One region of the Prochlorococcus sp. MIT2309 genome, then DNA from elsewhere that is predicted to be linked to it. Evidence: predicted binding sites of a transcription regulator. Region 1 holds the regulator's gene; each other region holds the start of a gene.

Evidence for each region. The regulator NtcA, encoded in region 1, controls nitrogen genes in cyanobacteria. The targets are predictions, from matches to a motif close to GTANCNNNNGNTAC.
Region 2: a site for NtcA is predicted at 1,457-1,470, ahead of glnA (type I glutamate--ammonia ligase). Genes of this name have one in related genera too.
Region 3: a site for NtcA is predicted at 2,034-2,047, ahead of AC6EJA_RS09120 (DUF4278 domain-containing protein). Genes of this name have one in related genera too.
Region 4: a site for NtcA is predicted at 1,633-1,646, ahead of AC6EJA_RS08625 (ammonium transporter). Genes of this name have one in related genera too.

The regions. Positions count from the first base shown of each region.
Region 1 is NZ_CM186282.1:911,087-914,273, reverse strand. It holds gene AC6EJA_RS05085 (cob(I)yrinic acid a,c-diamide adenosyltransferase) at 1-564, opposite strand, end outside; gene ntcA (global nitrogen regulator NtcA) at 763-1,503, shown strand; gene AC6EJA_RS05075 (DUF3084 domain-containing protein) at 1,566-2,549, shown strand; gene AC6EJA_RS05070 (RuvC family protein) at 2,546-2,980, shown strand; gene AC6EJA_RS05065 (DUF3146 family protein) at 2,964-3,187, opposite strand, start outside.
Region 2 is NZ_CM186282.1:152,767-155,953, reverse strand. It holds gene AC6EJA_RS00825 (nucleoside deaminase) at 1-168, shown strand, start outside; gene AC6EJA_RS00820 (pyridoxal-phosphate-dependent aminotransferase family protein) at 158-1,309, opposite strand; gene glnA (type I glutamate--ammonia ligase) at 1,532-2,953, shown strand.
Region 3 is NZ_CM186282.1:1,666,792-1,669,978, forward strand. It holds gene lpdA (dihydrolipoyl dehydrogenase) at 1-710, shown strand, start outside; gene trpC (indole-3-glycerol phosphate synthase TrpC) at 756-1,664, shown strand; gene AC6EJA_RS09120 (DUF4278 domain-containing protein) at 1,788-1,955, opposite strand; gene AC6EJA_RS09125 (hypothetical protein) at 2,189-2,455, shown strand; gene AC6EJA_RS09130 (NifU family protein) at 2,578-2,823, opposite strand; gene AC6EJA_RS09135 (malate:quinone oxidoreductase) at 2,961-3,187, shown strand, end outside.
Region 4 is NZ_CM186282.1:1,582,202-1,585,388, forward strand. It holds gene AC6EJA_RS08615 (NRAMP family divalent metal transporter) at 1-1,145, shown strand, start outside; gene AC6EJA_RS08620 (hypothetical protein) at 1,288-1,512, shown strand; gene AC6EJA_RS08625 (ammonium transporter) at 1,656-2,999, shown strand; gene AC6EJA_RS08630 (high light inducible protein) at 3,116-3,187, shown strand, end outside.

The DNA.
Region 1 (3,187 bases):
ATTAAGTGTAGAAATCAAGTCATTTTCATCTATAAAACCTAATCTAACCGCAAGACTTATCTCATCAAGGACTAATCGATCGATTTCTTTTCTTATTAATTTTTCTTTGCAGATTTCCCAAATATTTTTTATTTCATTTTCAAATTCAGATTGATCAATTTCAGAAGAATCTCGATTTGAGATATCAATACAATTTGGAATGTCTGGTCTTATCCATTGGAGATTATTGCAAAGCTTAATTCCATTTTTTGGTCCTTGAGACACACCTCCCTTTAGAAATTGTGCAATGAGTACTTTGCTCCCAAATCCTGCAGCTCGCAATGCATCACTAAAAACCATAGAAAAACTTCCTCTAACCGACGCAGTATGAACTTGTAATTGCCCCTGAGGAATAACCAGCTTTAGATGGGGCCCCGTTTTTGATGTGGTTGGACTTGGTAATCCAACTAAGTGGTTTACGGATGAATCTTCAACAGTTTTAAGAGGTGATGACATTTTATTTTTAATACCAATCGCTTTGAACAATCTAGCGTCGTCAGACTTATGTACAACGCGATTAAGCACTATAGGTAGTGCTTAATAATATTTGCAGTGATATTTGTTTTACAGGAGGAACTGAAAATCAAGTTATTTCAACCGTATAGCATGGCCTTTGGTCAAAAGAGTTGAAACTAATAGAATTCATTAAGATCATAAAAAGTACTCATGGCTACACAACCATTTCTCTTGTCTTATTAACCTCAAGCCATTGATTTTCTCGTTATGGTTGCCTCCTCGAGTGGATTCCATCGATTTGCGCAGGCAAAACCCATTGGCGTTCAGTCTGTGAATACAACAAAAGATACTATTGAATTGACGAAAGCCTCATTGATTGATGTCATCAGGGCTCTTGATGGGGCTTCAACAGATGTTGTTGACCGATCTAAAACTATTTTTTTCCCTGGTGATCCTGCTGAGAGAGTTTATTTAATTAGAAGAGGTGCTGTAAGGCTATCGAGAGTTTATGAGTCAGGAGAGGAGATTACAGTTGCTTTGCTCAGAGAAAATAGTTTATTTGGGGTTTTATCTCTCCTAACCGGCCACAGATCTGATCGTTTTTATCACGCTGTTGCTTTTACGAAAGTTGAGATGATAACGGCACCTGCTGCGTCAGTTAAGAAAGCAATAGAGGCAGATACAGCTGTCAGCATGCTTCTGATGCAGGGCCTATCGAGCAGAATTCTTCAAACTGAGACGATGATCGAAACTTTAACCCATAGAGATATGTCATCAAGACTTGTGAGTTTCCTTTTAGTACTTTGCAGGGATTTTGGTGTCCCAGGCGAAAAGGGCATAACTATCGATCTTCGCTTGTCTCATCAATCAATAGCCGAAGCTATTGGATCAACCAGGGTAACCATTACTAGGCTACTAGGCGACTTGAAAAACGCAGGTCTTCTCCAGATTGATAGAAAAAAAATAACAGTGTTTGATCCTATTGCACTGGCAAAACGTTTCAACTAATCCCTTTAGGTGTCAACATATAGATACTGAATATATCAGTAAAAAAGTTAACTTTTTGGCTTGTGACGGGTTGGCTTCTAATTATTTCTCTTCTGATTTTAGGAGGACTCCTATCAACCTTGGGGGACCGCCTAGGTTCTCGCGTGGGTAAAGCAAGATTAAGCATTTTTAAATTAAGACCAAGAAGAACAGCAGTTTTTATTACTGTTCTCACTGGAAGTTCTATTAGTGCATTATCACTTGGCTTGATGCTTCTTGTAAGCAGGGAACTCAGAGTGGGATTGTTCGAACTGAATGACTTGCAAGCTAAGTTACAAGAAAGTAGAGAGGCTTTAGTTCCCTTAAAAAAAGAGAGGAAAAATTTAGAAAATAGAATTGTAAGTGGAGAAAGAGAATTAAAAAAATTAGAAATTGACTTAATTGCACTTAGGAGAGGTGATGTAGTTATAAGCAGTGGTGAATCTTTGGCTAGTTCAACTTTAAATATTAAAGATACAAATAAGATTAAGCAAAAAATAGAAAATATTTTACAAAAGGCAAATCTTTATGCTTATTTAAAAATGAGACCAGGAGAAAAACCAAATAGAAGAATTTTATTGGTAAGACGAGATCATATTAATCGGCTCGAAGAAGTTATCAAAAAAAAAGGTAGTTGGATCGTAAACATTCGCTCAGCTGGTAACGTTTTGAGAGGAGAAAATTTTATATATGCTTTCCCTGAAGTTATTCCAAATAAAAAGATTGTTGCAAAAGACGAGGTCATTGCAACAATTACTTTAAATCCAAAAAATATGACAAAACTACAAATACAAAAAAATATAAAATTGCTTCTCTCTTCAACACTTGCTGAAGTAAAAAGGAGAGGCTCGTTAACAACAGATATAAAAATAAATAAAAATAAAATAAATAAACTTGTCAGAAAACTTGAAAATAGTCAAAAAACCTTAGTCAAATTGAATTCAATTTCGGATAGCGATAGAAGTACTATTGATACTGTTTCAGTAAGTCTTGAAACTTTCAATTTAATTAAGAATATTAATCAATGAATGTCATTTCTATCGATCCAGGATCTAAGAAATGCGGAATGGTATTAGCCGAAATATCTTCTCTTTCTATTACTGAAGCAAAAGTTGTTAGCTTTAGTCATGTAATAAAATTAATTAAAATTTGGGAAGAGAAAGTTAAAATTGATTTTCTAATTTTGGGTAATGGAACAGGTAGTAAATATTGGCAAGATGAAATTAGCAACACTACGAACTTAAAAGTAAAATTAATAGATGAGAGAAATACCACTTTAAGAGCTAGAGAAAGATATTGGGAAATTTGGCCTAAAAAATATTATTTAAAATTTATTCCAAATGGATTATTAATTCCAAGAGAAAACTTAGATGCCTTAGCTGCTCTTATACTTCTTGAAGATCACATTAAATTAAAATTCACCTGGAAGACTTATAAAGATTTTAAAATTTGGCCCTAATAGTAAAAACATAGTCACTCCCTGGTTCAAGCTTATAATCGTCTTTAATGAGGAATTTTTCAAGAGAATCTTTGATTAAGGCTCTACCAAGAGGAGGAGATACAGTTAGTTCTCCTTTATTAAACTTCCATATGAATCCCCATTCATAATTACCTGCGGAGACTCTCCCCTTTATTGATTGCTCTGAAAAATCTTGTCTTTCAACCA
Region 2 (3,187 bases), 760 kb from region 1:
GTAATCTACGGGGCTTCAGATACAAAGAGAGGTGGTCTTGGGGGAACTATTGATCTTTCGATTCATAAGAGCGCTCATCACAAAATGATCGTGCAAAAAGGCGTTTTAGAGGATCATGTTTCTGTGCAGTTAAAACGATGGTTTAAATCCAAAAGAGTTAACTCCTGAATTTTGGTAATTCTGTTTCGAATAAGTTTGATATTTTTTCTACATTTTCAGCTTTTGAATTAAATCCCATTAGACCAATTCTCCAGACTTTTCCAGCCAAATCTCCCAAACCACCACCAACCTCTACTCCAAAATTATTGAGTAAATGCAGTGAAAAGGCTTTACCATCAACATCATCTGGGATGCAAACTGTAGTCAAAGTAGGGAGTCTTAAATCAACAGGAACATGCATGCTCAACCCAATGCTCTCTAAATTAGACCATAGTTTTTCAGCATTAAGCCTGTGTCGGGCCCAAGCATTTTCGAGGCCTTCCTCACTGATAAGTCTTAAAGATTCTCTTATACCAAAATTCATATTTACGGGAGCAGTGTGATGATAAACACGATCACTACCCCAATATTGATTTAGTAAAGATACATCCAGATACCAATTAGGTACTTTCCCTTCCCTACGAGACAATTTTTCCTCTGCTCTATGATTCATTGTGAATGGCCCCAATCCAGGGGGGCAGCTCAAACCCTTTTGACTACAACTGTACGCAAGATCCACTTTCCATTGGTCAAGATAGAGAGGGACTCCGCCAAGAGATGTAACCGTATCAAGCAGCAAGAGAGTTCCATGTTCACGACAGAGATCACCAATACCTTCCATTGGCTGGCATACACCTGTGGAAGTTTCAGCATGAACAATTGCTAAAACATCAGGCTTATATTTTTTGAGGCCAGCTTCAATTTCCTCAAGTGAAAAAGCTTCCCCCCAATTCTTATTGATAGTTTTTACATCAGCTTGGTATCTTCCTGCCATATCAGCAAGGCGATGTCCGAAGTATCCTTTTATCCCGATCAGTACAGTATCCCCAGGTACAACAACATTCGCAAGAGTTGCCTCCATAGCGGCGCTACCTGTACCACTCATTGGAAGTGTAAGCCTATTGCTGGTTTGCCATGTATATCTGAGTAGCTCTTGAACTTCTCCCATCAAAGAGATGTAAAACGGATCAAGATGTCCTACAGGATTTAAGGAGAGTGCATCCAGCACAGCGGGATGTGCATTTGAGGGACCAGGCCCCAATAAAAGCCTTTCTGGAACTGATAAAGCTCCAAAATCTTTTTTATGGCAATTATCTACGGTTGGAAGAATTTGTGTACTCGTCAAGTTGCGAATATTCTATCTCCTTAAGAGCCTAAACATAAAGGTCGACTTGAGGGGAATTTTTCCTCGGATTGCAATAGCCTCTAAAAATTTTTAATGATTTATGCTTCGAGATCAAGAAAAGAGTGCCAAAAAGTACCCGTTGATACAAAACTAGAAAGGGACCGTAATTACGTTCTATAAAACAAAACAAACAAAAGTTAAAGATCCATGGCAAAAACACCCCAAGATGTACTTCGTCAAATAAAGGATGAGGGTATCGAGCTTGTTGATCTTAAATTTACTGACCTTCACGGAAAATGGCAGCATCTAACAGTCACGACAGATCTTATAGAGGAGGATTCATTTGGGGAAGGATTGGCTTTTGATGGCTCATCAATTCGTGGATGGAAGGCAATAAATGAGTCTGACATGGCAATGGTTCCCGATCCAAATACTGCCTGGATTGATCCTTTTTACAAACATAAAACACTCAGCTTGATCTGTTCCATACAAGAGCCAAGAAGTGGAGAGCCCTATGCAAGATGTCCAAGAGCTCTTGCGCAGAAAGCTCTGGGTTATTTATCTCAAACTGAGGTCGCCGATAAGGCCTATTTTGGTCCTGAGCCAGAATTCTTTCTCTTTGATGATGTCAGATACAACTCAAGTGAAGGAGGATGCTCTTACAGCGTTGACACAATAGAAGCCCCTTGGAATACAAACCGAGAAGAAGAAGGGGGGAATTTAGGCTATAAAATTCAATACAAAGAGGGATATTTCCCAGTTGCTCCAAACGATACTGCTCAAGATATTCGTTCGGAGATGCTTCTTCTGATGGGGCAATTAGGAATTCCTATTGAAAAGCACCATCATGAGGTGGCTGGAGCAAGTCAACATGAACTAGGAATGAAATTCGCACCGTTGATCAATGCTGCTGACAACGTGATGATTTACAAATATGTCGTTCGAAACATAGCTAAAAAATATGGAAAAACAGCGACTTTTATGCCTAAACCAGTTTTTAACGATAATGGTACTGGTATGCATGTCCACCAAAGCCTTTGGAAAGGGGAACAACCTTTATTTTTTGGTGAGGGAACATATGCAAACCTATCCCAAACGGCAAAGTGGTACATAGGAGGAATCCTTAAACATGCGCCATCATTCTTAGCATTCACCAACCCCACTACAAACAGCTACAAGCGTCTTGTACCCGGCTTTGAAGCACCCGTAAACCTTGTTTATTCTCAAGGAAATAGATCTGCGGCAGTTCGTATCCCGCTTACTGGTCCAAGCCCCAAGGCTAAAAGACTTGAATTTAGATCCGGTGATGCACTGGCTAATCCTTATATTGCTTTTTCAGCAATGATGATGGCAGGACTAGATGGAATTAAAAATCAAATAGACCCAGGCGATGGGGTCGATGTTGATTTATTTGAATTACCATCAAATGAGCTCGAAAGTATTAAAACTGTACCCTCCTCATTGAATGATGCACTAGATGCTTTGAGAGCAGACAACCAATACCTAAAGGAAGGAAATGTATTCACGGATGATTTCATTGATAATTGGATTTCTTTGAAATATGAGGAGGTACAACAGTTAAGGCAAAGACCTCATCCCCACGAATTCTTTATGTATTATGACGCATAAAGAATTTAATTTTATATCAATCCATTTAATTTATGTTTAAACTTTTGGATTAAATTGTTTTTTATTTAATACAATATTATTTCTAAATTTCTATAAAATATATTCTAATTTATCAAATTTATAGTGATTTTTATTAAAAGAAATCTGATAATTTTTGTTTTCAAATTTACGTTTATTAGATAAACAAAAAAATTCCAATTAAATTAAGTCTTAAGACATTGCTAAAACGATACC
Region 3 (3,187 bases), 760 kb from region 1:
AAATCACGCCGGGATGTCCCGTGAAAATCGAACTTTCTGATGTTAAATCTCGAGAATTCATGGAAGAAATTGAAGTTGATGCAGTTTTAGTTGCTACTGGAAGAGTTCCCACAAGCAATCAACTTAATCTTGAATCGTTAAATATCAAAACAAATAGGGGCTTTATTCCTGTCGATAATCAGATGCGAGTTTTGGTTGATGATGAACCAGTTGAAAATTTGTGGGCTGTTGGAGATGTTACAGGTAAATTGATGTTGGCTCACGCTGCTGCCGCACAAGGGATCGTTGCTATAGATAATATTCTTGGAATTTCAAAAACTATTGACTATAGAAGTATCCCAGCTGCAACCTTTACTCATCCAGAGATAAGTTCCGTGGGAATGATGGAAACAGAGGCTAGGAAATTCTCATCTGATGAGAATTTTGAATTGGGCATCGTTAGAAGTTATTTCAAAGCTAATTCAAAAGCCCTTGCTGAACTTGAAAGTGACGGTCTTATGAAATTGATTTTTAGAAAGGATACTGGTGAGGTTCTTGGTGCCCACATTTATGGAATGCACGCTGCGGATTTAATTCAAGAAGTTTCTAATGCTGTCTCAAGGCGTCAAAATGTTTTAGAACTCTCAAAAGAGGTTCACACCCATCCAACTTTAAGTGAGGTTATTGAGGTAGCTTATAGACAAGCATCATCACAAATTCAGAATAAATAAATTTTAAAAAATATTAAATTCTTTTTGTGCAAGTGATGTTTTTGTATGATTTCTAAAAAAAATTCAATGAGTGAGATTAGACGTAGACCTCCTAACCCAAGCGTCAAGGTTGCAAACTTGGAATATGCAATACCTCATTCAGAGGGAGAGCCGAATAACATACTTGAAAAAATTCTATGGGAAAAAGATAAAGAGATTGCACAAGCAAGAAATAAAATTCCTCTTGAGAGATTAAAAAAACAAATTTCTGAATTACCTAAACCAAAATCTTTTTCTGAGGCATTAAAAAGATCTTTTTTGTCGCCAGCCATTATTGCTGAAGTTAAGAAAGCAAGTCCAAGTAAGGGATTGATAAGAGAAGATTTTGATCCTACTGCAATCTCCAAAACTTATGAAAAAGGCGGTGCGGCATGTTTATCGGTTCTTACGGAGAAGAATTTTTTTAAAGGTGGTTTCGAAGTTTTAGTAGAAGTTAGGGAATCAGTTGACATTCCGATATTGTGTAAGGATTTTATTTTTAGCGCATATCAATTACATCAAGCTAGAGCCGCAGGGGCTGATGCTGTCTTATTAATAGCAAGTATTCTGTCGGATCAAGATTTGGAATATTTACAAAAAATCGCTCATTCTTTGGGATTAGAGACACTGATAGAAGTTCATAATTCAGAAGAAATTAAACGGGTTATTAATTTACCAAAGATAAATTTAATTGGAATTAATAATCGAGATCTGAAGTCTTTTACCACAGATTTATCAATTACAGAGGTGTTGGCAAGTAAGCATTACTCAGATTTGAGAGTTTCTGGGGCTATGTTAATAAGTGAATCAGGTATTTCCTCAAGAAGTGATTTGGAAAGGGTTAAGAATGCAGGTTGTGGTGCAGTTTTGGTGGGTGAATTTTTAATGCGTCAAAAAGACATAGCCAGTGCTATGAAAAGACTCATAAATGGTTAAAAAGTAATCTATTAAAAATATTTTATAAATAAATATAAAACCAAAGGTCATAGATAGATGACCCTTGGTTAGATAAATAGCTAGCTTTTAAAGCTTAGATAAATTAATCAAACTTTTAAAATTTTATTTTTGGTATTGAATACCTCTGTATGTAAGCGTTGGACTCATACTTGAATAGTTACGTTGGTTTTGGATGTAAACATTTCTCCGATAAATTAATTGGATCTTTTTTTTAGGAGAAATTTCTTTTGATTGGAGATAGTCCTTCCCGCGGTAGGTGAGAGTTGTCATGATTCAGAGTCCGAAATGGATGTCCAGGTCCCCGTTCCATGGCCTGGCTCGAACTGCGCCCCGGAGGGTGAACGTTTTGTAGCAAATGCTACCTTTCTAGTTTAATGGAAAAATAATTCTCTGTAGTTCAGTCTGCTACAAATATTTTCGTATGAAAGGTAACTTTCATTTATTTTTTTGAGGACTGTGAAGTATGTTGGATTGTATTGAATTTCCTCGAGAAACTGAAATCTATGAAGGGCGCACTATTTTTCTTGGGCACTTGGATGAGATGGCCAGCTCAGGACACAAAAGATTTTTTATACTTTCATCTATACATAGCTTCTCTGTACGGGCTTACTTTTCTTGTAAGGTCGTCATCATTAAATGCATCTTGTTTTATTTTTACTATTGGAGCAATTTCTCCGTTGATGTACGCGATCTACAAAGGATTACCTCTTGATTGTTTAAACTATGAATCAGCTATATCGAGAGAATTTGCCTCTATTGAACAAAATTAAACATTGAAAATTTCCCTATTTTTATGATTAAAGCATCTAGATTAGACTTTAAATAAGTTATGCATATTGTTTGAACAAATTTAATTCATTAACTAATTTCGAGTCTAAAAGTTAACTATGAGCTATAAGACTTGCATTACCTCACTGATCTCAGGGATCATTTCTCTTAATTTTCTTTCAATTCCCATTTTTAAAGTCATTGTGCTGCTTGGACATTCGCCACAAGCACCTTGAAGTCTTACTTTTACGACTGGCCCGTCAATTTCAACAACTTCGACATTACCTCCATCGGCTAGTAAGAATGGCCTTAATTCATCTAGAACCTTCTCGACATTTTCTAAAGTGAAGTCCATTGGTTCATTACTCATAATTAAACTTTCTCCTAACTTTGGTTAGCCTAGAGAGCAATTGCACAATCTGACAAAAAAAGGCGGTTTTATTTGTGTTCGTCAATCAAAATGAATCTGAAATTAGATATGACGCAGTACTAATTGGTGCTGGAGTAATGAGTTGTACATTGGCTATGTTATTAAATGAGCTTGATCCAGATTTAAGGCTACTGATTATTGAGAGATTGCCTGAACCAGGTCTGGAGAGTAGTTCAGCGCTTAATAATGCCGGTACTGGCCATGCTGCGAATTGTGAGCTTAATTACACTCCCCTGGATGAAGACGGGACGATTACTACAAATAAAGCATTAGAGATAAATAAGGCATTTGAACTTAGTCTTGA
Region 4 (3,187 bases), 670 kb from region 1:
CATTCCTTTTGGTTGGGACGAGGTTTACTGCATCAACAGGTCTTTCTTTACTTGAGGGATTCAAGGCAAGAAATTCTGCATATTTGCCTATTTATCTTTTTGTAAGTCTTTTTACTGGGACTTTTACTATCGCGGCTGTGAGCTTTGTTAGTGGTATTTTGCTCACGAACATTCCAAGTCTCTCTAATTACCCCTCGATGGATTTGTCTATTGGGGTTTTAGTAGTAAGCGGATTCATTTTGTTGTTTGGTAGATATCGGGCGCTAGACCTGATTTCAAAGATCCTTGTTTCTTTGTTAACTGCCTTGACTTGTTTTGCTGTAATTTCTCTTGTTTTAAAAGGGCAATTGTCTGAAATAGATGCGAGTTGGTTCAATTCTGATTCAAAACCTTATACCTTTGAAAATTTGTCTTTCTTAATTCCACTAATGGGATGGATGCCGGGACCAGTGGAACTGTGTGTTTGGCCATCACTTTGGATGTTCTCAAAATCAAAAGTGACCAAGTATGTCCCCAGTAAAAATGAGGCCGAATTTGATTTTAACTTGGGATATTTAGTAACTGTAATTACTGCTTTTTTCTTTTTGACACTAGGAGCATTGACTATGTATGGAAGTGGTGATGCAATGCTTTCTGGTGGAGGTGTCTCGTTTGCTCAAAATTTAATTAGGCTATATGAGGAGGCCATGGGTACATGGGCTAAATGGATCATTGTCCCAGCCTCATTCGCTGCGATGTTTAGTACAACATTAACTTGCCTTGATGCATATCCGAGAAGCATTTCTGCCATACAGGGCCTGCTAAGTAATTCTGATTTAGGACGATTGGGGTCTTCCGGAGAGCAAAAACGTTTTGAGTTTTGGATTGTATTGCATGTTTTTGCTGCTTTGCTTGCACTTCTCTTTGCCCGATCGGGCGGAATTAGCGTAAAGGACTTTGTTTTTGGAGCAATGACTGGAAGTTTTCTGTCGGCACCAATATTTGCGTGGATGGCAATTGACACAATGAATAGTCCATTGGTTCCAAGGAAATTTAGATATGGAGTAATCATGCGATGGTTATCTTGGGGAGGCTTGATTTTTTTAAGTGGCTTCAGTCTTTTGTTTATTGCAAATTCTTTTTTAGGGCTTGGAAAAATTGCCTGATATTTTTGAAGAATCAACTATTTTTTACACACGAAAATCTATCCGATAAGCCTGAATTAATCGTAAATGAGTATAAATATCTAAAGACAAAATTCGGTAGCGGTTGCTACATTTTTAGAACGTTCGTCTCTGCGCGAGATGCATGCTTAGGCAACATGGAACGGGGTTGCCATCCTGGAGGAATGCTATGAACAAGCTTCCATTAATTCGCTCCAAGATTCAAAAAGCTGAGCGACTTCACCGTGCACAACTAATATCTACCAGTTGTGGCAGTCATTACCACGATCAGTCAACCTTAAACGCGCATAGTGCAGATAGAAAGCACAAGGCGCGACTTGTTCATGAAGCTCAGTTAATGGCTTTTTAGTTATTTTTCACCAAGCCAAAAGAGTAATAAATTCTCGTACGGTAAGAAAATGTTCTATTTGATACATTCTTCCAAAAAAGGTTCACAATGAACCTCCTCGTTTGATTTCTATTCGATTATGTAATTGTTAATACTTTTTTGTTTTGAAAAATCGATTTTCAAGGCTTCTCGTAGCACTTATAGCTGTACCAGCTTTCCATTTTTTAACCTCAACACTTTTGCCAGCTCATGCAGGTGAGGGAATATCACCTGCAGACAATGTGTTGATTCTGACCTCTTCTGCCCTTGTTCTACTCATGACACCAGGGCTCGCGTTCTTTTACGGGGGGTTTACTCAAGCTAGAAATGTTTTGAACACTATGGCTATGAGTTTTGTGATGATGGGAATCGCAACAATAATCTGGGTACTTTTCGGGTTCAGTCTAGCTTTTTCAGATGGCGGCTCATTTCAAAATATTATTGGAAATCCATTTACGTATTCACGTCTAGAAAATCTTCCTGATCAATGGGATGGTTTGCAAATACCAAGTCTGAGCTTTGCTTTATTTCAAGGAATGTTTGCAATCATAACTCCTGCTTTAATTTCAGGCGCATTGGTTGAAAGAATTAGTTTTAAGTTTTGGTGTCTATTTACTCCCATCTGGATAATTGCAGTTTATTCCCCTCTTGCTCATATGGTTTGGGGGAATGGCTTACTTGGTAAAGATTTAGATTTTGCTGGAGGAACTGTTGTTCACATTAGTTCTGGTGTTTCTGCTCTTGTTTTAGCTGGTTTGGTTGGTTCCAGATGTGCTTGGCCAAATGGCATCAAGCCTCCTCATGATGTAACCCAAATTCTTCTTGGTACTGGTCTGCTTTGGTTCGGATGGTTTGGTTTTAATGGTGGGAGTCAGTTAACTGTTTCAGGAGCCGAAATCCCATTTACAACAACACATATTTCAGCTTCTGCGGGACTAGTGATGTGGGGATTAGTGGAGTGGTACATGTCTGGAAAGGCTACTGCTGTTGGTATGGCTACAGGTGCTGTGGCTGGATTGGTGGGAGTTACTCCAGCCGCAGGGTTTGTCACGCCTTTTAGTGGTTTGGTTATAGGCCTGATAACTTCTTTGTTTTGTTTCTTTTCAGTGCAGTTAAAAGTTCGCCTCAAATTTGATGATTCTCTAGATACATTTGCAGTTCATGGTGTTGGAGGGACTGTTGGTGCAATTCTTACAGGGATTTTTGCAAGCCCAAGTTTGATTTCCTCTCATCCTGCTGGCCAAGTTTTTATCGAACAGGGAAGAATTGGCTTAATAGGTGGACAAATACAGGCTGTTCTTGTTGCCTATGGTGTTGCAGCTTTTGGAACGTTCCTCATCGCGCTAAGCTTGCAGGCTCTGGGTTGCAAATTTAGAGTTAATCCCATTGAAGAAGAAAGAGGCCTTGACATAACTGAGCATGGAGAAGAGGCCTATGCAGAAGAAACTGGATCGCCGAGTATTAGTTGAAATTAATTTCAAAAATTAAAAACTTAATTTTGAGAAAAATATGAACTCTCTTGAGAAAGCAGCTCGCACAATAACAGTAGTACTTGTTATATTTCTTAACAGTTAATTTCAAAGTTATGACCCCTGAGTCAGAAAGATTTAATGGTTGGGCAGCAATGCTCGGTTTTGTAGCCCTTTTTGGTGCCTAT